DNA from 2 places in the Streptomyces sp. NPDC092370 genome. Region 2 is predicted to be linked to the other one. Evidence: riboswitches for the same ligand, from Rfam matches in the RefSeq annotation. Region 2 holds a riboswitch; the other holds the start of a gene.
What was found. Region 2 has a riboswitch for glycine ahead of gcvP (aminomethyl-transferring glycine dehydrogenase). Riboswitches for the same ligand answer to the same signal wherever they lie in the genome.

Region 1 (14,447 bases), on a different contig from region 2:
TTGATCATGGCGAAGTTGTTGTTGCCACTCTCGAGGATGTAGCTGCTGTCCCACAGGGGGAGGCCGTAGCCCTGCACGGACGGGAAGTCCGGGCCCCAGCCCATGATGATGATGCCGTAGCCCTTCTTCTTCACGTTCGAGGGGCTGCCGATGATGCCGGAGGTCTGCGAGCCGTCGTACTGGTCGATGTCGGCGGTGATGCCGACCTTCTTCAGCGACGCCTGGAGGGACTCGGCGGTGGCCACCTCGGACGGCTTGTTGTTGCGGACCGCGATGGTGGTCTTGAAGCCGTTCGGCTGACCGCAGGCCTTCAGCGCTTCCTTGGCCTTGTCGATGTTGCCCTTCTTGTTGGCACCCGCGAGCTCGTACGGGTCGTACTTCTGGCCCTCGGCGCCCGGGACGGCCGGCGGCAGCATGTTGGTGCCGATGTCACCACCGGCGACCGGGCCGCCGCGCGCGGTCTGCAGCGACACGTGGTCGGCGCCGTAGATCACGGCCTTGCGGCACTCGATGTTGTCGAACGGCTTCACGGTCTGCGGGAAGACCGCGTAACGGATGTAGCCCGAGACCGGGTTGTCCAGGTTGGCCTTGTGCTGCTTCAGGGCGGTGGTGCGGCCCTGCGGCGACATGCCGGTCTGGTTGATGTCCAGGTCGTAGTCGCCCGCGATCAGGCGCGCGTCCATGTCGTTGGCGTTGGAGAAGAACTTGACCGTGATCTTGTCCGGGTACGCCTTGCGGATCGGGTCCGAGGCCTGCTTCCACTCGGTGTTGCGGACCAGCGTCAGGTCCTTGCCCGGGTTGTACGACTCGAACTTGTACGGGCCGGAGGAGAACGGGTGCAGGCCGTACTTGGACTTGGTGTCCTTGTCCTGACGGACCGGGGACGCCGAGGTCAGGGCCAGCATCTCCTCGAAGTCCGAGTTGGCCTGGGGCAGCTTGAAGACGATGGTCTTGTCGTCCGGCGTCTCGATGGCCTTCAGGCCCAGCTTGTCCGCGGACTTGTCCTTGTAGGGACCCTTGTACTCACCCTTGGGGTCGAGCACGTCCTTCAGGTAGACCGGGCCGCCGGACAGCACGTCCTGCGCCCAGACCCGCTCGATGCCGTACTTGACGTCCTTGGAGGTGATCGGCTTGCCGTCCTCCCAGGTGATGCCGTCACGCAGGGTGTACGTGTAGGTCTTGCCGTCGTCCGAGATCTTGGCGAGCCCGCTGGCGAGGTCCGGAGTCAGCTCGGTGCCGGCCTTGCCCGGCTCCGTCTTGCTCGTGACGAGCTGGCGGCTGTAGTAGCGGGAGAAGTTCCACATGAAGCCGTAGTAGCCGCGCGTGGTGTCCCACGAGTCGGCGTCCTGGGCACCGGCGAACTTCAGCGTGCCGCCCTTCTTGGCGAGGGAGGCCTGGGCGACCTTGTTGTTCGCGGCGTCGAAGCCGGCCGCTCCGCCCTTCGACCCCTCGTTGTCGTTGCCGCCGCCGCACGCCGCCGTGGTCAGCAGTGCGGCGACCACGGCCGCAGCGGCCATGGCCTGCTTGCGCCGCCCTGAGGTGCGTTGGGTAGTCACGATCTCGGATCCTCCGGATTAGATGAGAGACCCCGTGCCAGGTGTCACGGGTCGCTGTTTGTACGGCAGTTCAGCGGGAGCCCTTCGGGTCGAGCGCGTCACGCACGCCGTCGCCGAAGAGATTGAAGGCGAGAACGGTGATGAAGATCGCCACGCCCGGGACCACCATGTACATGGGGTCCGAGTCGTAGTAGTCGATCGCGCTCGAAAGCATCTGCCCCCAGGAGGCCGTGGGCGGCTTGACGCCCACGCCCAGGAAGCTGAGTGCCGCCTCGGTGAGGATGTTGGTGGGGATCATCATCGTCGTGTACACGATGATGGGCGCGACCAGGTTGGGCAGCAGTTCCTTGAAGAGGATGTAGAACCGCCCGGCGCCGAGCGACCGGGCCGCCTCGACGTACTCCCGCTCGCGCAGCGAGAGCGTCTGGCCGCGCACGACGCGTCCGATGTAGGGCCAGCCAAAGAAGCCGATGACCAGGATCATCACGAACAGACGCACGCCGGTGCCGGTCAGCCCCAGCATCTCGTTCGGCATGACGGAGACCAGGGCGATGATGAACAGCAGCTGCGGGAAGGCCAGCAGACCATCCATCACACGGCTGATGACGGAGTCGACCCAGCCACCGAAGAAGCCGGCCAGGACGCCCACGACGGTGCCGATCACGACGGCGACGACCGCCGACAGGAAACCGACCAGGAGCGAGATCTGGGCGCCGTAGACGATGCGGGCGAAGATGTCGCGACCACTCACCGGTTCGACACCCAGCAGGTGCTCACCGCTGATGCCGCCCCACGCCCCCGTGGGGGTGCCGAACAGCGGGTCGATCAGATCTTCGTGGTGCGCCTCGGGGTCCTGGCCCACCAGGCCCGTGATGACCGGCGCGAGCAGCGCGACCACGATGAGCACGAGCACCATGACTCCGCCCGCCAGGGCGAGTTTGTCCCTTTTCAGGCGCTCCCAGGCGATCCGGCCCAGAGAACGGCCCTGTACGGCTTTCGCATCGACGCCGACGGCTGCCGCCTCCTCGGCCGCACTCGGAGCAGCTTCCGCGGTCGGCTCGTGCAGTGGTGCCGTCATCAGGCAGGGACCCCTCTTCTCAACCGGCGGTGGCCGGCCCGCGCATTTCCGCTGTGGCGGCGTGATCAGTCCGTCGTACTCAGGGGCGAAACTCCCCTGGTGCCGGGAGTCTTCAACGCTTCAGCGTTTCGTTGCCAGACTTGACGATGAAAGGATGCATAAACGTGATGCTGTCTGCGGGATTCCGTTATCCGGACAATGGGCAACGAGGATCGGTCGCAGGCAAATCGGGACATTCTGTACAGGATAGGCGTTTTATCCTCCATCTACGCGCGGAGAAGCGCGCCCGTGCCGCACGCGATGAGGAGGTGGGCGGGGGCGAAGCCCTCAGTAACGGCCCTGCGCCGGAGGATATCCGTAGCCCGAGGCCGGGGCCTGGACGGGGGCCGTGGCATGCGCCTCGCGGTCGTAGAAGGGGCGGGCCTTCGCACGCAGCCACATCGCGACCGGGTCGTGCTCGTCGGACATGGCGACGGTCGACACGGGCAGCCCGTCGGGTACGGCGCCGAGGGACTGCTGCATCATCGCCCGCACGGAGTCCACGGCCGGCGGCGAGGTGTCGTACACGTCCAGTCCGATGGCGAGGTACGGCGCCCCGAGCGCGGGCTGCACCCAGGCGCGGCGCAGCGAGCGGACGGCCGGGGTGCGGTGGGCGTTCTGCGCCAGCAGCGCGTAGAACTGCGGAATCTCGATGGCGGGTTCGGACAGGCGCAGGGGGCCGGCGGGCTGGCGGTCCAGGCCCGTGGCGATCCGGCGCAGGTCGAGCCAGGGGATGCCGACGCCCCCGCCGGGGGCGTGCGGGTTGAGCCAGAGGCCGTAGTGGTCGGGGTAGAGGGCGCGGGCGACGTCGATCCCGTCGACCACCTCGTACGAGCGGTTCCAGCCGCTGGCGGAGAGCTCCTGGGCGGAGGTCACGCAGGGGGCGTAGCCGTAGCCGTCGACGTCCATGTTCCCGTACTGGGCGTCCGGGGAGCCGGCCAGCCCGTGCCACAGGAGCATCCAGATCCGGCCGGTGTGGGGGGTCGCGAGCGCGCGCAGGAGTGCCTCATAGGCGTCGTAGCGCCCGGGCGTGACCTGGCGCAGCATGTGCTCGACCTGTCCGGCCGCGGCCGTGCCGCTCGCGCTCACCTTTACCGCCCCTTCGTACAACGCCTCGACGGTGCCCTAGCTTAAGCCCGCACACCGACTCGGGACTTGCCCTCGTTCGGCGAGTGCGGCCCGGCCGTGGCGTGTCGCGCCCAGGCGGCGCAGCCGCACGATGCCACAGCCCGCGCCCCCGGGCCCCTCGCCCTACCGCTGGTAGAAAGGCCGGACCTGCTCCCTCATCCAGTTGCCCACCGGGTCCTCCGTCACGTCCAGGAGCACCAGATTGACCGGCCAGGGGGCCGGGACGGCGGTGACGGCCCGGGTGAGGGCCTCCAGCGGGAGCGCGCGCACGTCGCCTTCCCACTGGGAGAGTTCGACGCCCACGAACATCACGGGCTCGGCGGTCTCGATGGCGGCGAGACAGCGGCGGGCCGTGACGACGATGCCGGTGGCCTCGAACTCGGAGGACGCCGCGGCCAGGAAATCCACCGGGTCGTCCTGCCAGTCTGGCTCGAAGAGACGGACCCGGCCGCCGCTCGCGGGGCCGTCCAGCGGGGTCCGGCCGGCCCGGCACAGCTCCGCCACGGCGGGCGGCGGGAGCGGGATGCCCACCACACCGCCCGGGTTGACGACCATCCCCGCGTGCGGGGGCAGGCCGCGGGCGAACTCCACGGCGGGGGCGATGGTGTACGACATGTGGGAGCCGACGACCTGGCGGAACTGCTCCTCGGAGCTGAACACCGGCACGAACGCCTGGCCGTCGATCTCGATGCCGGGCAGGTCGAGGGGGCCGCTGTGCGGGCCGCCGCCATTGGGCAGCGGGATCCACACGAAGCTCCGGCCGAGCACCTCGACGATCCGCCCGCCGGCCGCCGGGCCGGCGCCGAGGGAGGCCGAGAGCACCTCCTCCAGTTCGTTGCCGGGCCAACCGCCGTGCGGGTGAGTCTGCGTCCGCGCCGGAAAGTCCGCGGAGAATTCCGCCGGGAAGTCCATCTGCCTACCGCCTGCCTGGAACCACTGCTGTGGCTCAAAAGGCTAACGGCTCGGGGACGCGGGGCGGTCGGATGTGGAGAGGGTGAGGGGAGCCCCGGGGGCGGGGGCCGCCGGCGGGGTGGCTCACGTACATCCGTCGCCCCCGGTCCGCCGCCTCGTCTGGCGGCCTTCGGCTCGCCTCCCCGCCTTCGGCCCGTCAGCCGGTGAAGCCGATTCTGCGGAGGGTGTCGGCCGCGTCCCGGTCGACGAGGACGGCCGAGCCGCAGCCGGCGGGCAGGTCGCCGCGCTCCACCGCGCGCAGCAGGCGGGTGCTCGCCGCGCGGTGGCGCAGGAACGCGTAGCGCGAGACGCCGCGGCCCCGGTCGCGCTGGCCGGCCAGCGCCTGCTCGGGGGTGACGTCGAGCAGCAGCAGGTGGAGCGTGCCGCCCCGGCGGCGGGCCTCGCGGGCCAGCCAGCGGCGGACCCAGGCCTGGGTGCCGCAGTCGTGCACGACGAGGCCCTCACCCTTGCGCAGGGCGTGCCGCAGCCCGGCGTAGTGGGCGAGGCGGACGAGCGGGCGGTAGAGCGCGTACGGCAGGGCGCGCGGCATGCGGCGCTCCCAGCGGTCGCGGGTGTCCTGGGAGTCGATCCGCCGGTCCGGCACGGCGCGCCGCATCAGCGTGGACTTGCCGCTGCCGGGCAGGCCCGTGACCACGACGAGGTCGCGGGGGCCGAACAGCAGCGTGCGTGGGCCGCGTCCGGCGCGGGCGCGCAGATCGCGGACGACCGGCGCCGGCGCCGGGGCGCGGACCGCCCGGACCGGAGCGGCGGCCGGCTGCTCGGGCAGCGCGATGCCCGTCGTCGCGTACGCGGTGGTCCTGTTCACCGTGATCGTCCTCCCCTGGGGCCAGGTACGGAGTCCCATCCCCGCCGAGTGTAAAGAGAAAGTAATGCCGCAGGCCTCTCATTTGCGTCCTTGTCCTGCAACAGGGCTGCTACAGGTCGCGGAGTCCGGCGGGCGGGACTCGTGCACTCCCTGTGAAAGGTCCCCCTGCCGCGCCGGAAGGATGCGTGCAATGATGTGCGCGCCAACTGCATACCGGCCGTTTGAATCCGCGCGGGAGAGTCCCCAGCACCGCAAGAGCTGGGGCGCCGAAGGAGCAAGTCCCTCCCTTGAATCTCTCAGGCCCCGTTACCGCGCGGGCGAGGCACATCTGAAAAGCGGGCCTTCCCCTGTCCCGGCAGGGCGTGGCCCCACCCAAGGTGCAAGCCATCGACCAGCGCGGTCATGGCGAACCTCTCAGGTTCCGATGACAGATGGGGAGGACCGACCTCGCCCGTCATTGCCCTTGGAGACGACCGACTGTGAGCAGTACAGGAGAACTCCGTCACACCGCGCTCGATGCCCTGCATCGCTCGCTCGGCGCGACGATGACCGACTTCGCCGGCTGGGACATGCCCCTGCGCTACGGCTCCGAGCGCGACGAGCACACCGCCGTGCGGACGAAGGCCGGACTGTTCGACCTCTCCCACATGGGTGAGATCACCGTCACCGGACCGCAGGCCGCCGCCCTGCTGGACTTCGCCCTGGTGGGCAACATCGGCGGTGTGAAGCCGGGCCGTGCCCGCTACACCATGATCTGCCGGGCCGACGGCGGCATCCTGGACGACCTGATCGTCTACCGGCTGGGCGAGACCGAGTACATGGTCGTCGCCAACGCCTCCAACGCCCAGGTCGTCCTGGACGCGCTGACCGAGCGCGCCGCCGGTTTCGACGCCGAGGTGCGCGACGACCGGGACGCCTACGCGCTGATCGCCGTGCAGGGCCCTGAGTCCGCCGGCATCCTGAAGTCGCTCACGGACGCCGACCTGGACGGCCTGAAGTACTACGCCGGTCTGCCCGGCACGGTCGCGGGCGTCCCGGCCCTGATCGCCCGCACCGGCTACACCGGCGAGGACGGCTTCGAGCTGTTCGTGAAGCCGGAGCACGCGGTCGAGCTGTGGCAGGCCCTGACCAAGGCCGGCGAGGGCGTCGGTCTGGTCCCGTGCGGGCTGTCCTGCCGTGACACGCTGCGTCTGGAAGCGGGCATGCCGCTGTACGGGCACGAGCTGTCGACGTCCCTGACCCCCTTCGACGCCGGGCTCGGCCGGGTGGTGAAGTTCGAGAAGGAAGGCGACTTCGTGGGGCGCGAGGCCCTGCGCGAGGCCGCCGCCCGGGCCGAGCAGAACCCCCCGCGCGTCCTGGTCGGCCTCGTCGCCGAGGGCCGGCGGGTCCCGCGCGCCGGGTACACGGTCGTCGCCGGCGGCGAGGTGATCGGCGAGGTCACCTCCGGTGCCCCCTCCCCCACCCTCGGCAAGCCGATCGCGATGGCGTACGTCGATCCCGGGCACGCCGCGCCCGGCACGACCGGCGTCGGCGTGGACATCCGGGGCAGTCACGAGCCGTACGAGGTCGTGGCGCTGCCGTTCTACAAGCGCCAGAAGTAGACACTGGCCGAAGGGCCGCGGCAGCGACCCCACGCCCGTCGCCCCTGCTCACCAGCAGTCCCCCCTTTCACAGCACTCCCGCGCGTACAGGAGAATCCAGGCCATGAGCAACCCCGAAGAGCTGCGCTACAGCAAGGAGCACGAGTGGCTGTCGGCCGCCGAGGACGGCGTCTCGACGGTCGGCATCACGGAGCACGCGGCCAACGCGCTCGGCGATGTCGTGTTCGTCCAGCTTCCCGAGGTCGGTGACTCCGTGTCCGCCGGCGAGACCTGCGGCGAGCTGGAGTCGACCAAGTCGGTGTCCGACCTGTACTCCCCCGTGTCCGGTGAGGTCACCGAGGTCAACGAGGACGTCGTGAACGACCCGTCGCTGGTGAACTCGGCCCCCTTCGAGGGCGGCTGGCTGTTCAAGGTGCGCGTCACGGACGAGCCGGGCGACCTGCTCTCCGCCGACGAGTACACCGCGTTCTCCGCCGGCTGAGGAGTCGTAGCCCCATGTCCGTCCTGAACACACCCCTGCACGAGCTCGACCCGGCCGTCGCCGCGGCGGTCGACGCCGAACTGCACCGCCAGCAGTCCACGCTCGAGATGATCGCCTCGGAGAACTTCGCGCCGGTCGCGGTCATGGAGGCGCAGGGCTCGGTCCTCACCAACAAGTACGCCGAGGGCTACCCGGGCCGCCGCTACTACGGCGGCTGCGAGCACGTCGACGTGGTCGAGCAGATCGCGATCGACCGCATCAAGGAGCTGTTCGGCGCCGAGCACGCCAACGTGCAGCCGCACTCCGGCGCCCAGGCCAACGCGGCCGCGATGTTCGCGCTGCTCAAGCCGGGCGACACCATCATGGGTCTGAACCTCGCCCACGGCGGGCACCTGACCCACGGCATGAAGATCAACTTCTCCGGCAAGCTCTACGACGTCGTCGCCTACCACGTGGGCGAGGACGGCCGGGTCGACATGGCCGAGGTCGAGCGGCTGGCCAAGGAGTCCAAGCCGAAGCTGATCGTCGCCGGCTGGTCGGCGTACCCGCGGCAGCTGGACTTCGCCGAGTTCCGCCGGATCGCGGACGAGGTCGGCGCGTACCTGATGGTCGACATGGCCCACTTCGCCGGGCTGGTCGCGGCCGGGCTGCACCCCAACCCGGTGCCGCACGCCCACGTGGTCACCACCACGACCCACAAGACCCTCGGCGGCCCGCGCGGCGGTGTGATCCTCTCCACGGCCGAACTGGCCAAGAAGATCAACTCCGCCGTCTTCCCCGGTCAGCAGGGTGGTCCGCTGGAGCATGTGATCGCCGCCAAGGCGGTCGCCTTCAAGGTCGCCGCCTCGGAGGACTTCCGTGAGCGCCAGCGCCGTACGCTGGAGGGTGCCCGCATCCTGGCCGAGCGTCTGGTGAAGGACGACGTCCGGGCCGTGGGCGTGGACGTCCTGTCCGGCGGCACGGACGTGCACTTGGTCCTGGTCGACCTGCGCCACTCGGAGCTGGACGGCCAGCAGGCCGAGGACCGCCTCCACGAGGTGGGCATCACCGTCAACCGGAACGCGATCCCGAACGACCCGCGTCCGCCGATGGTGACGTCCGGTCTGCGGATCGGCACGCCGGCCCTGGCCACCCGCGGGTTCGGGACCGAGGACTTCGCGGAGGTCGCGGACGTCATCGCCGAGGCGCTGAAGCCGTCCTACGACGCGGATGCCCTCAAGGCCCGGGTGAAGGCTCTGGCCGACAAGCACCCGCTGTACCCGGCTCTGAACAAGTAACAAGCGGCACGCAACGGTCGCGAAGAAACCTTTCGGGCGCCGCGCCGGCCACAAGCGGGCGCGGCCCCACCCCTGTGCACCACCCCCGTAGTCAGGAGTTCCACCCGTGGCCATCTCGGTCTTCGACCTGTTCTCGATCGGCATCGGCCCGTCCAGCTCCCACACCGTCGGCCCGATGCGGGCGGCCCGGATGTTCGCCCGGCGGCTGCGCAACGAGGAGCTGCTGGAGCCGACCGTGAAGGTCCGCGCGGAGCTGTACGGCTCGCTCGGCGCGACCGGGCACGGCCACGGCACCCCCAAGGCGGTACTGCTCGGCCTGGAGGGCGACTCGCCGCGCACGGTGGACGTGTCCAACGCCGACCAGCGGGTGGAGGCGATCAAGACCGGCGGCCGGCTGAACCTGCTCGGCGACCACGAGATCGCGTTCTCCTTCGACGACGACATGGTCCTGCACCGCCGCAAGACCCTGCCGTACCACGCGAACGGCATGACGCTGTGGGCGTACGACGCCTCGGGCGCGGAACTGCTGACCAAGACGTACTACTCGGTCGGCGGCGGCTTCGTCGTCGACGAGGACGCGGTCGGCGCCGACCGCATCAAGCTCGACGACACCGTGCTCAAGTACCCCTTCCGCACGGGCGACGAGCTGCTGCGCCTGACCGAGGAGACCGGCCTGTCGATCTCCGCGCTGATGCTGGAGAACGAGCGGGCCTGGCGCTCGGAGGAAGAGATCCGCGAGGGGCTGCTCGAGATCTGGCAGGTGATGCGGGACTGCGTGGCGCGCGGCCTGTCCCAGGAGGGCATCCTGCCGGGTGGTCTCAAGGTGCGCCGGCGGGCCGCGAACACCGCGCGCAAGCTGCGCTCCGAGGGTGACCCGCTGGCCCTGTCCATGGAGTGGATCACCCTTTACGCCATGGCGGTCAACGAGGAGAACGCCGCGGGCGGCCGGGTCGTCACCGCCCCCACCAACGGCGCCGCCGGCATCATCCCGGCGGTCCTGCACTACTACATGAACTTCGTGCCGGGAGCCGACGAGGAGGGCGTGGTCCGCTTCCTGCTCGCCGCGGGCGCGATCGGCATGCTCTTCAAGGAGAACGCCTCCATCTCCGGCGCCGAGGTCGGCTGCCAGGGCGAGGTCGGCTCCGCCTGCTCCATGGCCGCGGGCGCCCTCGCCGAAGTCCTCGGCGGCTCGCCCGAGCAGGTCGAGAACGCCGCCGAGATCGGCATGGAGCACAACCTCGGTCTCACCTGCGACCCGGTCGGCGGCCTGGTCCAGATCCCCTGCATCGAACGCAACGGCATGGCCGCGGTCAAGGCCGTCACCGCCGCCCGCATGGCGATGCGCGGCGACGGCTCCCACAAGGTGTCGCTGGACAAGGTCATCAAGACGATGAAGGACACGGGCGCGGACATGTCGGTGAAGTACAAGGAGACGGCCCGGGGCGGGCTGGCGGTGAACATCATCGAGTGCTGAGCCGGGGGCGGGGCGGCGGCCGGAGTCCTACGGCTCGGCGAACTTGGCGTTTCCCCGTCAGGGCACAGCGGCCCGTGCCATGGTGGTGGGGCATCAACTCCCCCCCCCACGGCACTTCAGGGAGCCCCCATGCTGCGCGGCATCGATGTGAGCGCGTATCAGTCCTCGTCCTACGGCACCGACGGCCTCTCCTTCGTCTTCGTCAAGGCGACGGAGGGGCGCTCCTACGTCAACCCCAAACTCGCCGCCCAGACCAAGCGGGCCCGGGACGCCGGACTGGTCGCCGGCTTCTACCACTTCCTGTGGCCCGGCCATGTCACCGCCCAGGCCGAGTACTTCGTGAGCAAGGCCCCGGACCGCGCGGGCGACATCCTCGCCGTCGACTGGGAGACGACCGGAGACGGCACGCACGCGAGCAATGCCGAGAAGGACCGGTTCATACGGAAGGTGCGGGATCTGCGGCCGGGCAACCGGGTGGTGCTCTACTGCAACCGGCACTTCTGGCTGAACATGGACACGACGTCCTTCGCGGGCGACGGCCTGTGGATCGCCGATTACGTCTCGGCGGGCAAGCCCCGCATCAAGGCCAAGTGGCGCTTCCACCAGTACACCGACGACCCCTTGGACAAGAACGTGGCCGACTTCGGGAGCAGGGCGGCCCTGCGCGAGTGGGCCGAGAACGCCTGACCTGGGGCCTGTCGTTCGGATCACGCCGCAGACGCGCCGCGTTGGCCTGCCTGGCAGAGGATCGCCACACCGTGCACGGCCCGCACGCCCTCGGCGAGGCGCTGGGCCATCTCGTTGGCGTGGCCGGCGTTGCTCAGCCACATTCTGGCCCGCACATCTGCGGCGTTGTCGTCGGTCGCCGACGCTCCGCGTCGACTCCCTCCTCCGCCCTGCGGCTGCACGCACCAGACCGCGCTCACCGGAACGGAACAGCACCGTCACGTCCCTGCGACCTGATCCAAACGACAGGGCTCTAGCCGCGGAAGTCCGGTGCGCGCTCCGGGGACGCCTCGGCCAGGGCCTTCGTGACCGCTTCGACGCCGCCGCGCAGGCCGTAGACCGGGGTGCCGGGCTGCTGGCGCCAGGAGTCGTCGAGGCCGCCCGCGTCGACGGTGTCGAAGCCGAGCGCGTCGATCAGGTCCCGTACCTTGCGCTTGGCCGCCTCGTCGTCGCCCGCCACGGGGAGGGCCATGCGGCCGGGGTCGCCGGCGGGGAGCGGTCGGTCCAGGATGTCCTGGGCGAAGGTGCCGTTGAAGGCCTTGACGACCGGGTGGCCGATCTGGCGTTCCGTCCAGCGGCTCTCGGTGAGGCCGTCGTCCTCGATCCCGGCGATCCTGCCGTCGCGCTGCCGGGGGTAGTAGTTGCCGGTGTCGATGACCGCGAGGCCGTCCGCCGCGCCGTCGAACAGGCCGGCGGGAAGGTCGGGGACCGCCTTCAGCGGGACGGTGACGACGACGACCTCGGCGCCGCGGGCCGCCTCCCCGACCGTCACGGGCGTCGCGCCGGTCTCCTCCGCGAGGGCCGTGAGCGTCTCGGGCCCCCGGGAGTTGGCGACGGAGACGTCGTGCCCGAGGGCGGTGAGCCGCCGGGTCAGGTTGCCTCCGATGTTGCCGGCTCCGATGATGCCGATCTTCATGTCCTCGCCTTGCCCTTCCGGAGATGAACAGCGCCTCGTGCGGCCTTCGTGACCCGGGTCAACCGCCGGGGCGTGTGGGCTATTCCGAGTCCGGGACGGGTCCTCCCGAAGGAGCCGCCGACGGGCATGGCGGTGGGGCCCGGTCCGCGGTCGCGGACCGGGCCCCACCGTCCGGCGAAAACCGGCGCCTACTTGTTCAGGTAGGTCCAGAACTCGTCGAAGCTCAGCCGCTTGTCGCCGTCGAGGTCGCGGGTCTTGATGACGACCTCGGCGACCGACTCGGTGACGTTCCAGTCGCCCGACCGGGCGAGGGCGGCCTTGAACTCGGCAGCGGTGATGAAGCCGTCACCATCCGTATCGATCCGCTCGAACTGCTTGCGTGCTTCCTCGATGTCCGCCACCGATCCGCCCCTCATCTCGTGCTGTGCGTCCTACTGACGCAGGTTTGACGCAGGTCAGATTAACCGGCCGTGCGCGCCTCCAGCGCGGCGACCACCCAGGTGAACCCCTCGCGGTACGCCGCCTCGGGCCCGGCTCCCTTCACGACGGGGAGCAACTCGCGGTAGCGGGCGGCTGGGTGACCGGCGTGCGACCGCGGCCGGGCGAGCACGGTGGCGGGGGCGGCGTCTTGCAACAGCTCGCGCAGCACCCCGGCCGCCTCCGGCGAATCGGGCGCGATCCCGCCCGCGCGGGCCCGGGCTCCCCGTCGCACGAGCCGCCGGAAGGTCACCTTGAGCGACCGGATCCGCGCGTCCAGCGCGACCACGTGCGCCGCCGCGACCTGCGCGACGGTGGTCTCACCGGACAGGACCCGCCGTACGTCCGCCAGGCCGAGGCCCAGCTCGCGCAGGGTGCGGATCAGCTCAGCCGGGCCACCGACGCCGCGTCGTACAGCCGGTAGCCGCCCGCGGACCGGGCCACCGGAGGCAGGGCGCCCTGGTCGGACCAGTAGCGGATGGTGCGCACGGTGAGTCCGGCGACCCGGGCCGGTTCCTCGACGGTGAGCAGTCCGGTGCCGTCATCGATCACGTCTGCGAGTCTGGACCCTTCATCGGGTGGAGACTCAAGGAGCGCGACGGTGGCGGACGGCCTGGGGGACATACTCGACGCGGCGGCGTGCGGCGTCTTCCCGCCGGCGGACGGCGGGATGACGATCGTGCCCCAGCCCTCGCCCCGGAACGCGGGCGTCCTCGCCTTCACGGCCCACTCGGTCGTCTTCACCGACGAGGACCCGGACTGGGTACGCGACGCCCTCGCCCGTACCGACTGCGACGCGCTCGCGGCCACGATGAACGCCCGCTTCCTGACGGCTCTCATGGACCGGACGGGGCGGGTCTGCGACACGGTCGACGTGCTGCTGACCGGTGCCGCACTGCCCGGGGAGCCGTCGATCGCGCTGACGGAGATCGACGACCCCGGGCATCCGCGCGTGGCGTCGGCCCGCGGGCGGCGGGACGGCGTGCGGGTGTGGGCGGCGGACGGCGCGGTGCTCGTACTGGGCCGTGGGGTGGCCGGACGGTGGGAGGTCGCCGTCGAGGTGGACGAGGGGGTGCGCCACCGCGGGGTCGGACGGCGGCTGGTCACGGCGGCGCGGCAGCTGGCCGGGGGCGCTCCGGTGTGGGCGCAGGTGGCGGCGGGGAACGCCCGCAGTCTGCGGGCGTTCCAGGCGGCGGGTTACCGGCCGGTGGGCTCGGAGGCGCTGCTCAGTGTCAGGGCTCCGTAGTACGGACCGGCGTCACCGGAAGACGCCGGTGTGGCCGAGGGAGTAGCGGCCGGGCTGCGGGTAGACCGCGAGGCCGTGCGGGCCACTGCCGACCGGGATGCGGGCGAGCTGGGTTCCGGTGCGGGTGTCGACGGCGTACACCTCGGCGTCATAGCGGCCAGACAGCCACAGCACCTTGCCGTCGGCGGAGACGCCACCCATGTCGGGGCTGCCGCCGTCGGGCAGCCGCCACTTCTTCGTCAGCTTGCCCCGGGCGAAGTCGAAGACGGAGATCGTGCCCTCGCCGCGGTTGGTCACGTACATCTCGCGTGAGTCCCGGCTGACGTAGAGGCCGTGACAGCCCTTGCCGGTGGGCATCAGGGTGGGCTCGGTGAACTTGTCGCCGTCCAGGACCCACATGCCGTGGGCCATCATGTCGGCGATGTAGAACCTCTTGCCGTCGGGCGAGACCTTCACGTCCTGCGGCATGGCGCCCTGGAACGGCAGTCGCTGCTGCCCGACGATCTTCATCTTCTCGGTGTCGACCTTGAGCAGTTCGCCGCTGAACTCGCAGGAGACGATGAAGTAGCGGCCGTCGAGGGAGAAGTCGGCGTGGTTGACGCCGTAGCAGGAGACCGGGACGGTCTTCTCGATCTTCATGGTGTGCGGGTCGCGGAAGACCAGCTCGCGGT
Region 2 (14,447 bases):
TGGAGCAGGTGGTGGCCCCGCTGAGGCGGCACCGGAATCCGCAGACCAGGGCTCACGCCGAGGACCGTACGAGGGAACTGGCGGGGCTCACGGTGAAGCTGCACGCCGCACTGGTGCAGACGGCGCTCGGGGTGCGGCAGCCCTGACGAGGCCGGGCGTTCGGGGGCCGGATCAGGCGCTCGGTCCGGGCCCGACTACCCAAACGTCCCGAGCACGGCCTAGGGTTGCTGTGTGAACGAGCTCGATGTCGTAGGTGTCCGGGTCGAAATGCCCTCCAACCAACCGATCGTGCTGCTGCGTGAAGTGGGAGGCGACCGTTACCTCCCCATCTGGATCGGACCGGGGGAGGCGACGGCGATCGCCTTCGCCCAGCAGGGCATGGCTCCCGCGCGGCCGCTGACCCACGACCTTTTCAAGGACGTGCTGCAGGCGGTAGGCCAGGAGCTCACGGAAGTGCGCATCACGGATTTGCGTGAGGGCGTCTTCTACGCGGAGCTGGTCTTCGCCAGCGGCGTCGAGGTGAGTGCCCGCCCGTCCGACGCCATAGCGCTCGCGCTGCGCACCGGGACGCCGATCTACGGCAGTGACACGGTGCTCGACGACGCGGGTATCGCGATCCCGGACGAGCAGGAGGACGAGGTGGAGAAGTTCCGCGAGTTCCTCGACCAGATCTCCCCGGAGGACTTCGGCAGCAGCAGTCAGTGAGCTCCGCGGTCGGCGGCAGCGGTCGGTGAGTCGTGTGGGGCGGCCCGGCGGACGACGTGGTCCGCGGCAGGGTCGCCCGCCGTGCGTGACGGGGTGAAATGCCCGCATGTGCAGGTGGAGAGTGAGAGCGTCACGCGGTCCGTGCCGACCGCATTCGGCTAGCCTTTCCCCGCAGTGGGGCACGGGAAACCACTCTCAGGGTGATTATCACTCGGCGTGGCGAGTGTGGCGATCGTTGACGCACCCCTGGTGACTGCCTACCGTCGAGAAGGCAGGTCAAGGACGGAGGTCGGCGTGAGAAGCAGCGGCGACGGTACGGCCGGGGGCGGCCCCGAGCGCAGTCTCAGGGCGAGCGGTCCGTACCCTCCCCCCGGCTCACGGCCCCTCCCGGGTGGGGGGTGCCCCCAGCCCGGTGGCGCGGCCGATCATGCTCCGCAGCGACCGACGGCGGTGCCGAGCAGCGGAGGGACGGCGTCCATGGCGTCCGAGCAGATCGGCTATCGCGGCCCCACGGCCTGTGCGGCCGCCGGTATCACCTACCGGCAACTGGACTACTGGGCCCGCACCGGGCTCGTCGAGCCGAGCGTGCGCCCCGCCTACGGCTCCGGGACGCAACGGCTGTACAGCTTCCGTGACGTGGTCGTCCTGAAGATCGTCAAGCGGTTCCTCGACACCGGGGTGTCGCTGCAGAACATCCGCACGGCCGTACAGCACCTCAGGGAACGCGGTTTCAGCGACCTGGAGCGCATGACGCTGATGAGCGACGGTGCGACGGTCTACGAATGCACCTCGCCCGACGAGGTTCACGCCCTCCTCCAGGGCGGTCAGGGCGTGTTCGGGATCGCCGTGGGCGTGGTGTGGCGTGACGTCGAGAGCGCGCTGTCCCAGCTGCACGGCGAGCGGATCGACACCGGCGAGACCCTGGTCGGGCCCAACCCGGCGGATGAGCTGGCGCGTCGCCGGAACCGGGCCGTCTGAGCCGTCGGGCAGAGGCCGGACGCATGGGGCGGGACGTTTCCGCACCGGGCCGTGAGCGGTCTCCCGCGGGGCGATCCGGGCGGTCGCGCGAGGTGTTGTCAGTGGCGTAGGGCAGCATCGGAAGTGTGAGAACCGCGCCCACGATTCTGCATCTGGACATGGATGCCTTCTTCGCCTCGGTGGAGCAGGCGTCCAAGCCGAGTCTGCGCGGGAAGGCCGTGGTCGTGGGCGGGCTAGGGCCGCGAGGCGTGGTGGCGACCGCGTCGTACGAGGCGCGGGTTTTCGGGGTGCATTCGGCGATGCCCATGGGGCAGGCCCGGCGGCTCGCGCCCCATGCCGCGTACCTGGTGCCGCGCTTCACCTTCTACCGGTCGATCAGCGAGCGCGTCATGGAGCTGCTGCGGGCGCTGTCGCCGCTGGTGGAGCCGCTGAGCCTGGACGAGGCTTTCGTCGACCTGGAGGCCGGCCAGGTGGCCTGGGACGAGCGGTCGGCGCGGCTGGCCGGGGTGAAGCTGCGCGCGGACATCCGGGCGGTCACAGGGCTCACGGGGTCGGTGGGGCTGGCCGCCTCCAAGATGCTCGCGAAGATCGCGTCGGAGGAAGCCAAGCCGGACGGGCTGGTGGTGATCGAGCCGGGGACCGAGCGGGCGATGCTCGCGCCGATGTCGGTGCGGACGCTGCCGGGGGTCGGGCCGGCTACGGGTGACCATCTGCGGCGGGCCGGGATCACCACGGTCGGCGAGATCGTCGAGGCAGGGGAGGACGAGCTGGTCCGGCTGCTGGGAAAGGCGCACGGGCACGGTCTGTACGCCATGGCGCTGGCGCGGGACGACCGGCCCGTGGTGGCGGAACGCGAGGCGAAATCGGTGTCCGTCGAGGACACCTACGACGTGGACATCCACGACCGGACGCGCGTCGGGCTGGAGGTGCAGCGACTGGCCGAGCGGTGCGTGCGGCGGCTGCGCGAGGCCCGGTTGTCCGGGCGGACCATCGTGCTGAAGGTGCGGCGCTACGACTTCTCGACGCTCACCCGGTCCGAGACACTGCGCGGCCCGACGGACGATCCCGCGGTGATCCGGGAGGCGGCGGCCAGATTGCTGGACTCGGTCGACACCACGGGCGGGGTGCGGCTGCTCGGGGTGGGGGTCAGCGGGCTCGCCGACTACACGCAGGAGGACCTCTTCGCGCAGGCGGCGGGGGAGCGGGCGATCGAGCAGGGCCCGGTCGAGGAGCACGTGGCGGCGCCGGCCGAGGAGCAGCCGGCGCTCGCCGAGCGCAGATGGCCCGCCGGGCACGACGTGCGCCACGCCGGATTCGGGCACGGCTGGGTGCAGGGCAGCGGCCTGGGACGGGTCACGGTGCGGTTCGAGACGCCCTCCTCGGAGCCTGGGCGCGTGCGGACCTTCCGGGTCGACGATCCGGATCTGGAGGCGGCGGATCCGTTGCCGTTGGTGTTACGGGAGCCGGATGGGGGAGGCGCGGCGCTCGGCACGGGGGGTCACGCCGTTTCGTCGGTGCCCGCCAGCTTGCCGAAGTCGTGGTCCGGGAGCGGGGGCGGGGCGGCGACGTCGAGACCGTAGTGGTGGTAGAGCTGCAGTTCCTGCTCCGGGGAGAGGTGGCGGCCCACGCCGAAGTCGGGGGCGTCCTTGATCAGGGCGCGCTCGAAGGGGACGTGGAGGGCGCCGTCGATCAGTTCACTGGGCTCCAGGGGGACGAAGGCGTCCCTGCTGAACAGGCCGGTCCGTATGGCCGCCCACTCCGGTTCGCCGGTGGCGTCGTCGAGGTAGACCTCGTCGATCGTGCCGATCCTGGTCCCGTTGCGGTCGAACGCCTTGCGGCCGATCAGGTTGCGCGGATCGATATCGGTTCGCACGGGCCCTCCACTGGTCGCACCTCATCAGTAAGCACTACAAAACGGTACAAGCGGGGATGCGGCCACTCGAAGGTTCGTGCGTTGACCGCGCTGGTACGCTGGCAGCGGCTGTTGACCCCGTGCGGGAGAGTCCTCCAGAGGTCATGGAGGCGCCGAAGGAGCAAATCCTCCCCGGAATCTCTCAGGCTCACGTACCGCACGGACGAGGTCACTCTGGAAAGCAGAGCGGGTGTCGACGGCTTCCGCTCTCACCGACGGTGAAAACCGGAGGCCTTCGGGCGATCCGGTGAAGCTCTCAGGTTGAGATGACAGAGGGGGAGGCCGTTCGGGTACCCGTGCCGTGGTGCCCCTCGAAGGTCGTGTCGACCAGGAGGCCTCCGTAATGACCGCCCACCGCATTCCGCTCTCCGAGCTCGAAGAGGCAGTCCCCTTCGAGCAGCGCCACATCGGCCCCGATCACGAGGCCTGCGCCAAGATGCTCGCGCACGTCGGCTACGGCTCGCTGGACGAGCTCACCGCCGCCGCGGTCCCGGCCGTGATCGCGAGCGCCGAGGCACTGGACCTGCCGGGCGCCCGCAGCGAGGCCGAGGTGATCGCCGAGCTGCGCTCCCTCGCCGACCGCAACCAGGTCCTCAACTCCATGATCGGCCTCGGCTACTACGGCACGTTCACCCCGCCGGTCATCCTGCGCAACGTCATGGAGAACCCGTCCTGGTACACGGCCTACACGCCGTACCAGCCGGAGATCTCGCAGGGCCGGCTCGAAGCACTGCTCAACTTCCAGACGATGGTCGCGGAGCTCACGGGGCTGCCGACCTCCGGTGCCTCGCTGCTCGACGAGGGCACCGCGGCCGCCGAGGCCATGGCGCTGTCGCGGCGCCTGGGCAAGAACAAGAAGGGCCTGTTCCTGGTCGACGCGGACGCGCTGCCGCAGACCATCGCCGTGATCCAGACCCGTGCGGAACCCACGGGCGTCGAGGTGGTCGTCGCCGACCTCAGCGACGGCATCCCCGCCGAGATCGCCGAGCGCGAGATCAACGGCGTGCTGATCCAGTACCCGGGCGCCTCCGGTGCCGTGCGTGACATCAAGCCGGTCATCGACCGGGCGCACGAGCTCGGCGCGCTCGTCACCGTCGCCGCCGATCTGCTGGCGCTGACGCTGCTGAAGTCGCCCGGTGAGCTCGGGGCGGACATCGCGGTCGGGACGACGCAGCGCTTCGGTGTGCCCATGGGGTTCGGCGGGCCGCACGCCGGTTACATGGCGGTCCAGGACAAGATGGCGCGCAGCCTGCCCGGGCGTCTCGTCGGCGTGTCCGTGGACGCCGACGGGAACAAGGCCTACCGGCTGGCGCTGCAGACGCGCGAGCAGCACATCCGTCGTGAGAAGGCCACCAGCAACATCTGCACCGCTCAGGTGCTGCTCGCCGTCATGGCCGGCATGTACGCCGTCTACCACGGCCCGGAGGGTCTGAAGGGCATCGCGCGGCGCACCCACCGGTACGCCGCGGTCCTCGCCGCCGGGCTGGCGAACGGCGGTGTCGAGGTCGTGCATGGCTCCTACTTCGACACCGTGACCGTGCGCGCCGAGGGCCTGGCCGCCGAGGTCGTGGCCGCCGCCCGGGACCACGGGGTCAATCTGCGCCTCGTCGACGCCGACCACGTCTCGATCGCTTGCGACGAGACCACGACGCGCGCCCAGGTGCGGGGCGTGTGGGCCGCCTTCGGCGTCGACGGCGTCATCGAGGCGCTGGACGCGGCCACGGACGAGCCCCTCCCGGACGCCCTGCTGCGGACCGACGACTACTTGACGCACCCCGTCTTCCACCAGCACCGCTCCGAGACCGCCATGCTGCGCTACCTGCGCAAGCTCGCCGACCGGGACTACGCGCTCGACCGCGGCATGATCCCGCTGGGCTCCTGCACCATGAAGCTCAACGCGACCACGGAGATGGAGCCGGTCACCTGGCCCGAGTTCGGGCAGATGCACCCCTTCGCTCCCGCCGAGCAGGCCGCGGGCTACCTCACCCTCATCCACGAGCTGGAGGACCGCCTCGCCGAGGTCACCGGCTACGACAAGGTGTCCCTCCAGCCGAACGCCGGGTCGCAGGGCGAGCTGGCCGGTCTGCTCGCCGTCCGCGGGTATCACCGGGCGAACGGGGACGAGCAGCGCACCGTGTGCCTGATCCCGTCGTCCGCGCACGGCACCAACGCCGCCAGCGCGGTGATGGCGGGCATGAAGGTCGTCGTCGTGAAGACCGCCGAGGACGGCGAGATCGACGTCGAGGACCTGCGGGCGAAGATCGAGCAGTACCGCGACGAGCTGTCCGTGCTGATGATCACCTACCCGTCCACCCACGGTGTGTTCGAGGAGCACGTCGCCGACATCTGCGCGCAGGTCCACGAGGCGGGCGGGCAGGTCTACGTCGACGGGGCCAACCTCAACGCGCTCGTCGGGCTGGCCAAGCCCGGGCACTTCGGCGGCGACGTCTCGCACCTGAACCTGCACAAGACCTTCTGCATCCCGCACGGCGGCGGCGGCCCCGGCGTCGGCCCGGTCGCGGTGCGCGAGCACCTCGCCCCCTATCTGCCGAACCATCCGCTGCAGCCCGAGGCGGGCCCCGAGACGGGCGTCGGTCCCGTCTCGGCGGCTCCCTGGGGCTCGGCCGGCATCCTGCCGATCTCGTGGGCGTACGTCCGGCTCATGGGCGGTGAGGGGCTGAGGCGGGCCACGCAGGTGGCCGTGCTCAGCGCCAACTACATCGCCAAGCGGCTGGAGCCGCACTACCCGGTGCTCTACACCGGCCCCGGCGATCTCGTGGCCCACGAGTGCATCATCGACCTGCGGCCCCTGACCAAGGCGACCGGAGTGAGCGTCGACGACGTCGCCAAGCGGCTGATCGACTATGGCTTCCACGCGCCGACCATGTCGTTCCCGGTGGCCGGGACGCTGATGATCGAGCCGACCGAGTCGGAGGACCTGGCCGAGCTGGACCGCTTCTGCGAGGCCATGATCGCCATTCGCGCGGAGATCGAGAAGGTCGGCTCCGGCGAGTGGCCCGCTCAGGACAACCCGCTGCGCGCCGCCCCGCACACCGCCGGCGCCCTCGCCGGGGCGTGGGAGCACGCCTACAGCCGCGAGGAGGCCGTCTTCCCGGCCGGGGTGTCGGCCGCCGACAAGTACTGGCCGCCGGTGCGCCGTATCGACCAGGCCTTCGGCGACCGGAACCTCGTCTGCTCCTGCCCGCCGCTGGACGCGTACGAGGACTGACCGGCCGACCGGTCACCGGGAGGGGCTCCGCGGTGCGGGGCCCCTCCCGCCGTTCACCGCCGCCTTCACGCGGAGGCGAGCGCCACTTCGGTCGCCTTGAACAGGGCGGCGACGGGGCTCCCGGGCGAGCGTGAGGTCGTCCGCGGCGCCCCTGGTGATCATGACGGTCGGCTCGCCCTCCTCGACCGTGACGCGGACGGACGCCATCGCGTCGCCGGCTGTGATGCCCGTGACCGTACCGGGGAGCCGGCTGCGGAGCGGCAGGCCCTCGACGGGGCCGTGGCCGGCGAGATCTCCGTGGACTTGGTCAGGGCGCCCACGGCGGTGCCCGGGGCGGGACGGAGGCCTGAGCCGCTACACGGGTGATCGCCGCGGTGAGGTCCCGGCGGACGGTGAGGCGGACCCTGACCGTCGCCATGGCCTGACCGGGGCCGACGGGTGACGGTACCGGTGAGCTGGTTGCGGATGCTCAGGCTCACGGGTGCACGCCAGTCCGGCGGTCCCGTCGAGCCGGGGACGCTCGGGCTTGCGTCGGCTGCGGTCACTCCCGGGCTCAGACGCGGTCGATGTGAACGTTCGTCGACTTCACGCGGGCCGTCGCCTCCATGCCGACCTCGAGGCCCAGTTCCTCCACCGCCTCGCGGGTGAGCAGCGAGACGAGCCGGTGCGGACCGGCCTGGATCTCCACCTGGGCGGCGACGTCACCGAGCTTGATCGCGGTGACGATGCCGGGGAAGGCGTTGCGGGCCGAGGTGTACGGGGTGTCCTCTTCGGCAGCGCCGGACCGGGCGAGTCCGGCCGAGAAGGCGGCCAGGTCCCGTCCGTCGATGACGCGTCGCCCGGCCTCGTCGCGGTGGGTCGTGATGCGGCCCGCGTCCGCCCAGCGCCGCGCGGTGTCCGGGCTCACGCCGAGCAGTCGTGCTGCCTGGCCGATCGTGTAGGACTGCATGCCGGTCACGATAGGGGTGAGGACAGGGAACGGCGGATGCGGGGTTGGCCGTTGGGTATAACGCGATATAGCGTTAGTGGTCGAGCGGGCGGGCCGGGCGGCGCGCCCGGGAGATCGGGGGTGGAGTGATGGCGGCCGAGATCGCGCGGTCCGGTGGATCGCCCGAGGTGAGGGCGTCGCACGCGGACCGGGACCGGACCGTGGACATGCTGCGTGTCGCCGCGGGCGACGGCCGCCTGACCCTGGAGGAGCTGGACGAGCGGCTGGAGGCCGCGCTGTCCGCCCGCACGATCGGCGAGCTCGTCGTGCTGACGGCGGATCTGCCCGCGCCGGCCGGCCAGGCGCCCGTAGGGGCGGAGGACGTCGACCGGATCCGGCAGGAAGGGGCCTCGACCCGGCGTGGCGACGGCTGGACGGTGCCGCGGCGGCTGGAGATCCGTTCGGCGTGGGGCGAGGTGACGCTCGACCTGACCGACGCGGTGATCACGCACGACACGCTGGACATCGACCTGGACCTGCGCGCCGGCGCCCTGAAGCTGCTGACCCGGCCGGGTGTCGTGGTGGACACGGGCGGTCTGGTGCTGCGCTACTCCGAGATCAAGGCCCGCCGGCCGGCCGACGCTCCCGTCCTGCTGCGAATACGGATCACGGGTGCGATCCACTACGGGCAGGTCGTGGTGCGCCCGCCGCGCAGGGTCCTCGGCCGCAGAGCGACCGCCTGACTCAGCCCACGTGCACCCTCGGCCGCCGCTTCCGGTCCGGCTCCGCCTCGCGCAGGACCTCACGGGTCACCGGGGCGACCTCGCCCTGGCCGAACAGGAAGAAGCGCAGCAGGTTGGCGAAGGGCCCGCCCTCGGTCCACTCGAAGTAGATGTGCGGGATGCGGCCCGTCGCGTCGCGGACATACAGCAGGAGCGCGGCCAGGGCGTTGGGAATGGAGGACGACTCCAGGGTGAGCACCCGATAGCGGCCGTGCAGCACCTCGCCGCGTACGGTCAGGCCCGCTTCGAACTCGGACGGGTCGGTGACCGTCACCTCGACGAAGACGAAGTCCTCCTGGCCGGGTACGTCGTTGTCGTGCCGGATCTGCTCGATCTTGTCGCGGTACTCCGTGAGGTCGCGCCGGTCGGGCTCGTTGGCGATGAACCGCATCCGGCGGCCGGACAGGTCCCGGACGAAACGCTCCGCCGTGTCGTCCAGCGTCACACCGGTCACGCGCAGTTCGAACGCCCGGGCCAGCCGTGACAGCAGGGACACCAGGATGATGCCGGCGATGAAGCAGGCGCCGATCTTCACACCGTCCGGGCGCTCGATGACGTTGAGCACGGTCGTGTAGAGGAACACCGCGGAAATCACGGCGAAGGCGATGGTCCAGTTCCGCTGGCGGGCCTTGCGGGCGGCGATGGTCACCGCGATCGCGGCGGAGCTGATGAGGATCAGCACACCGGTGGCGTATGCGCCGCCCTGGGCGTTGACGTCGGCGTCGAAGATCCACGTCACCAGAAAGGCGACCAGGGTGAAGACGATGACCATGGGCCGTACCGCGCGGGCCCAGTGCGGGGCCATGCCGTAGCGGGGGAGATAGCGCGGCATCAGGTTGAGTAGGCCGGCCATCGCGGAGGCGCCGGCGAACCACAGGATGGCGATCGTGGAGATGTCGTAGACGGTGCCGAAGGTGTTGCCCAGGTAGTCGTGCGCCAGGTAGGCGAGCGCACGGCCGTCGGCCTGGCCGCCCGCCTCGAATTCCCTCTCCGGAATGAGGAGGGTGGTGATGAAGCTGGTGCTGATCAGGAACACGCTCATGATCAGTGCGGCCGTGGTGAGCAGCTTCTTAGTGTCGCGGGTGCGGCCGGCCGGCCGTGCCTCCGTGTCGTCGGGGTCGCCCTTGACGTGCGGCATCACGGCGACGCCCGTCTCGAACCCGGAGAGACCGAGGGCCAGTTTCGGGAAGACCAGCAGGGCGACGCCGATCATCGCGAAGACGTTGCTGTGCTGGGCGGTGAGGGCGCTGGACCAGTCGGCGACCGCATGACCCGCGGTGACGACGTGACAGAGGCCGACGATCACCACGACCACGTTCAGCGCGAGGTAGGCGCCGACGAGGGCGACCGCCACGCCGACCGCCTCCAGGAAGCCCTTGAGGAACACGGCGCCCAGAAGGGCCACCAGGACCAGGGTGATCAGCATCTGCCGGTCGTGCAGGACGCCGGTCAGATGCGGGTTCTCCACGAGGTGGGTGGAGGCGTCGGCGGCCGACAGGGTGATGGTGATGAGGAAATCGGTGGCGGCGAAGCCGAGGAGGGTCAGGACGAACAGCTTGCCCTGCCAGAAGGAGAGCAGCCGTTCCAGCATCGCGATCGAGCCCTCGCCGTGGGGGCTCTCCTCGGCCACGCGGCGGTAGACGGGCAGGGCGCCGGCCAGCGTGACGACGACCAGGACGATGGTCGCGACCGGAGACAGCAGGCCGGCGGCGAGGGCCGCGATGCCGGGCTGGTATCCGAGGGTCGAGAAGTAGTCGACACCGGTCAGGCACATCACCCGCCACCAGGGCTGACCCCGGTGCGGGGACCCCGGTTCGGCGTGGGGCCCGGTGTGGCCGCCGCTCTTGCCCATGTCGGACAGCCCTTCCAGCATCCAGGCACGCAGGCGGCCGGGTGGCGTGGGCTCAGGGCGGCTCGGTGCCGGGTGCTCGGTGGTGGCCATCGACGTGCTCCCGATGTGCGGTTCAGCGTGTTTCCGGCCATCACTGGGCGGCCCGATCAGCGTAAGCGGAGCGTGATGCCGTGGCCCGAGGATGAGAGGGCTGGGAGCGTCAAGCTTCCGTTAAGTCTGCCCGCCGGGGCCGCCGCATCTGTGGAAAGGCGAGCTGAGAGTGGGGGACGGCCCTGCGCCGCGGAGGGCGGCGCCGATCCGGCGGCCAGTCGACGGCCACCGTGTGTGATGGCCATCACCCCGTCCGTAACGTTCGTCTGGAACTTCGAATGTTTCGCATCCTTCGTCCGGTGCATGCATCGGGTGAAAGATTCCCCCTGCCCAAGGGGTTGCCACCGTTTGGCTGCTGTCTCTAGGGTGCGGCATCAACGAAGCTTTCTGGATCTCATTCGAAACTTTCGAGGAGCGCATGATGGGCGACCCCGCACTGTCCCGCCGCGGCTTCCTGGCGGCCTCCGCCGCGGCCGGTCTGGGGATGACGGCACTGACCGCATGCGGCGGGGAGTCGGACGGAGGGGCGTCGGGGACGACCACGATCGAGTGGTGGAACATCTCCACCACTCAGCCCTCCAAGGATGTCTGGGCCGCCCTCGCCCGGAAGTTCGAGGCGCAGAACCCCAAGGTCAAGATAAAGATCGTCCAGATGGAGAACGACGCCTACAAGTCGAAGATGACGGCGCTGACCGCTTCCGGGAAGCTGCCCGACATCTTCCACACCTGGGGCGGCGGTGTGCTGAAGCAGCAGGTCGATGCCGGTCTCGTCGAGAACCTCACGGACCGCACCAAACCGTGGGGCGAGGCCCTGCTGCCGGTCGCCAGGGAGCCGTACCTGATCGACGACCAGGCCTACGGCGTCCCGTTCGATATCGGCATGATCGGCTTCTGGTACAACAAGGCGCTCTTCGAGAAGGCCGGCATAGCGGAGCCGCCGGCCACCTGGGACGGCTTCCTCGACGCCGTACGCAAGCTCAAGGCCGCCAAGGTCACCCCGCTGGCACTGGCCGGCAAGGAGAAGTGGCCCGGCATGTACTACTGGGCCTACCTGGCGATGCGCACCGCCGGCGCCGAGGCGCTCCAGAAAGCCTACGAGGCCAAGGACTTCACCGGTGCGCCCTTCGTCGAGGCAGGCGAGCACCTGAAGGAACTCGTCGGCCTCCAGCCGTTCCAGAAGGGATACCTGGGCGCCGCCTACTCCACCCCCACCGGCCAGGCCGCCACCGTCGGCAACGGCAAGGCGGCGATGGAGCTCATGGGCCAGTGGGCCCCGACGGTGCAGGCCGACGCGGGCAAGGGCCTCGGCAAGGACCTCGGATTCTTCCCGTTCCCCGCGGTCGAGGGCGGCAAGGGCGCCCTCACCGAAGTGTTCGGCGGAGGCGGTGGGCACGCACTGCGCCGGGGTGCCCCGCAGGAGGCCGTCGACTTCCTCAAGTTCTTCGCGTCCGAGGCCACCGACCTCGAACTGGTCAAGAAGACCGGTGTCCTTCCCGTGGTGCCCGCGGCCGAGAGCGCCATCGCCGACCCCAACATCAAGGCCGTCCAGGCCCAGTTGAAGGCGGCGACCGGCTTCCAGCTCTACCTGGACCAGGCGTACGCGCCCGCCGTCGGCCAAGAGGTCAACGACAGCGTGGCCGCGCTCATCGCCGGCTCCAAGTCGCCCGGGCAGGTCGCCCAGTCGATCACGAAGACCGCGAAGGAAGAGCAGTAACCGGCGATGACCTCCACGTTCCTGCCGGACAAACGGACCGGTACCGGCGTCGGTGTCCCGCCCCCGGCCGCGGACCCGCCCACCGGGCGGTCCCGGCGGCGCGCGCTGCACTGGCTCACCGCGGCCGGCTTCCAGCTCCCGGCCCTGGTGCTGTTCACAGGGCTCGTGCTGCTGCCGATGCTGTTCGCCCTGTACGCCGCGTTCTTCCGCTGGGGCGGCTTCGGCATGCCCTCCGACTACATCGGCGGCGAGAACTTCATCCGGCTCTTCCAGGACGACGTCTTCCTCGGCGACCTGTGGCGCTGCCTGGTCCTCGTGGTGCTGTCGATCGCCGTCCAACTGCCGTTCGCGCTCGCCATGGCCGTCCTGCTCAACCAGCGGATGCGCGGGCGGGCGGTGTACCGGATGCTGTTCTTCGCCCCGTACGTCCTGTCGGAGGCCATCACCGGAATCCTCTTCGGCATGATCTTCGCCCCGGACGACGGTTTCGCCGACCAGGTCCTCGGCAGGATCGGGCTGGAGGGGCTGGGCGGTGAGTGGTTCGCGGATCCGTCCACCGTCATGGCGACCCTGTTCCTGGTGATGACCTGGAAGTACTTCGGCTTCCACATGATGCTGTACCTGGCCGGACTCCAGGCCGTCCCCCGGGAACTGACCGAGGCGGCGCTCATCGACGGGGCGAGTGCCTGGCAGCGGTTCCGCAACGTCACCCTGCCACTGCTCGCGCCCACCCTGCGCATCAGCGTGTTCCTGTCGGTCATCGGGGCGATCCAGCTCTTCGACCTGGTGTGGGTCACCACCGCGGGCGGCCCCGACCACCACTCCGAGACCATGGCCGTGACCATGTTCCAGTACGGCTTCAAGCGCTACCAGGTCGGCTACGCCAGCGCGATCAGCGTGGTCATGTTCGGCATCAGCCTCGTCTTCGCCCTCGCCTACCAGCGGTTCGTCCTCCGGCGCGACCTGGAAGGAGCCACCACGACCATGCGGGGTGACGCAAAGTGACTACCCGTCAGAAGACCCGTCGGGGCGGCAGCACCTGGGGCCTGCACCTCGTGCTGACCGTCGTCGGAGCGGTCATGGCCGTCCCCCTGCTCTACGCCGTGCTCTCCGGCTTCAAGTCCACCGACGAGCTCTCCCGCAACCCGGTCGGTCTGCCCGAGTCGTGGGTGACCTCCAACTACACCCAGATCCTCGGCTCGGGGGACTTCTGGCGGCTGATCGGCAACAGCACGCTGATCGCGGTGGGCACGACCGTCTTGATCGTCGCGGTCTCCGCCCTGTCGGCCTTCTCCTTCGCGCGGTTCGCCTTCCGGGGGCGCGAGGCGCTGTTCACGCTGTTCACCATGGGGCTGATGTTCCCGTTCGCGGTGGCGGCCCTGCCGCTGTTCCTGCTGCTGCGCTCCCTGGACCTGCTGGACAACCCGCTCGGCGTGATCCTCCCGCAGGCCGCCTTCGGACTGCCGATGACGATCATCATCCTGCGGGGCTTCTTCCGGCAGATTCCCGGCGAGCTGGAGGAGGCGGCCACGCTCGACGGGTGCAGCTCGTTCGGCTTCTTCTGGCGGGTGCTGCTGCCCATGGCGCGGCCCGCGCTCGGCACCGTCTCCGTGCTGGCCGTCGTCACCAGCTGGAACAACTTCTTCCTGCCGCTGCTGGTGTTCACCGACGCGCAGTGGTGGACGCTGCCGATCGGCGTCCAGCAGTTCCAGGGGCAGTACTCCGCGGAGTACGCCAAGGTCTTCGCCTATCTGGTGCTGGCCATGGTCCCCGCCCTCGCGTTCTACTCCGTCGCCGAGCGCCAGCTCGTCGGCGGCCTCACCGCCGGCGCCACCAAGGGCTGACGCGCGCCGCGAATGTACGGCTCTGTTCTCCCCGTTCCTGTCGTGAGGAGTCGCACCATGCGCAAGAACCGTCTGAGACTCGTCGGCGCCGTCACGGCGCTCCTGGTCGCCGCAGGCATCGGCGCCGGCACGCCCGCCCAGGCGGGTCACCAGCAGCCCACGCTCGCCGACCTCGCCCAGCGGCACGGCCGCTACTTCGGCAGCGCCACCGACAATCCCGAACTCGTGGACGGGCCCTACAAGGCCCTGCTCGGCAGCGAGTTCGACCAGACCACACCCGGCAACGGCATGAAGTGGTACGCCACCGAGCCCCAGCAGGGCGTGTTCGACTTCTCCCAGGGCGACGAGATCGTGAATCTCGCACGGGCCAACCGGCAGAAGGTGCGCGGCCACACCCTGGTCTGGCACAGCCA

Region 1: another riboswitch for glycine. It lies ahead of gcvT (glycine cleavage system aminomethyltransferase GcvT); the one in region 2 lies ahead of gcvP (aminomethyl-transferring glycine dehydrogenase).

The regions. Positions count from the first base shown of each region.
Region 1 covers NZ_JBIVQO010000012.1:7,547-21,993, reverse strand. Annotated here, with positions in the region: gene ACIQHQ_RS29765 (ABC transporter substrate-binding protein) at 1-1,556, opposite strand, end outside; gene ACIQHQ_RS29760 (ABC transporter permease) at 1,627-2,634, opposite strand; gene ACIQHQ_RS29755 (enhanced serine sensitivity protein SseB C-terminal domain-containing protein) at 2,962-3,762, opposite strand; gene ACIQHQ_RS29750 (enhanced serine sensitivity protein SseB) at 3,925-4,713, opposite strand; gene ACIQHQ_RS29745 (AAA family ATPase) at 4,910-5,578, opposite strand; glycine riboswitch at 5,801-5,900, shown strand; gene gcvT (glycine cleavage system aminomethyltransferase GcvT) at 6,058-7,179, shown strand; gene gcvH (glycine cleavage system protein GcvH) at 7,283-7,660, shown strand; gene glyA (serine hydroxymethyltransferase) at 7,675-8,937, shown strand; gene ACIQHQ_RS29725 (L-serine ammonia-lyase) at 9,044-10,411, shown strand; gene ACIQHQ_RS29720 (glycoside hydrolase family 25 protein) at 10,541-11,098, shown strand; partial or broken gene ACIQHQ_RS29715 (threonine aldolase) at 11,100-11,241, opposite strand; gene ACIQHQ_RS29710 (NADPH-dependent F420 reductase) at 11,391-12,053, opposite strand; gene ACIQHQ_RS29705 (EF-hand domain-containing protein) at 12,242-12,454, opposite strand; partial or broken gene ACIQHQ_RS29700 (MerR family transcriptional regulator) at 12,514-13,082, opposite strand; gene ACIQHQ_RS29695 (GNAT family N-acetyltransferase) at 13,132-13,776, shown strand; gene ACIQHQ_RS29690 (hypothetical protein) at 13,789-14,447, opposite strand, start outside.
Region 2 covers NZ_JBIVQO010000021.1:7,335-21,781, forward strand. Annotated here, with positions in the region: gene ACIQHQ_RS36640 (MerR family transcriptional regulator) at 1-146, shown strand, start outside; gene ACIQHQ_RS36645 (bifunctional nuclease family protein) at 232-705, shown strand; gene ACIQHQ_RS36650 (MerR family transcriptional regulator) at 1,000-1,683, shown strand; gene ACIQHQ_RS36655 (DNA polymerase IV) at 1,809-3,263, shown strand; gene ACIQHQ_RS36660 (PRC-barrel domain-containing protein) at 3,182-3,556, opposite strand; glycine riboswitch at 3,669-3,763, shown strand; gene gcvP (aminomethyl-transferring glycine dehydrogenase) at 3,939-6,824, shown strand; partial or broken gene ACIQHQ_RS36670 (molybdopterin-binding protein) at 6,890-7,303, opposite strand; gene ACIQHQ_RS36675 (molybdopterin-binding protein) at 7,378-7,773, opposite strand; gene ACIQHQ_RS36680 (DUF1707 domain-containing protein) at 7,902-8,495, shown strand; gene ACIQHQ_RS36685 (amino acid transporter) at 8,497-10,476, opposite strand; gene ACIQHQ_RS36690 (extracellular solute-binding protein) at 10,898-12,190, shown strand; gene ACIQHQ_RS36695 (carbohydrate ABC transporter permease) at 12,197-13,195, shown strand; gene ACIQHQ_RS36700 (carbohydrate ABC transporter permease) at 13,270-14,034, shown strand; gene ACIQHQ_RS36705 (endo-1,4-beta-xylanase) at 14,092-14,447, shown strand, end outside.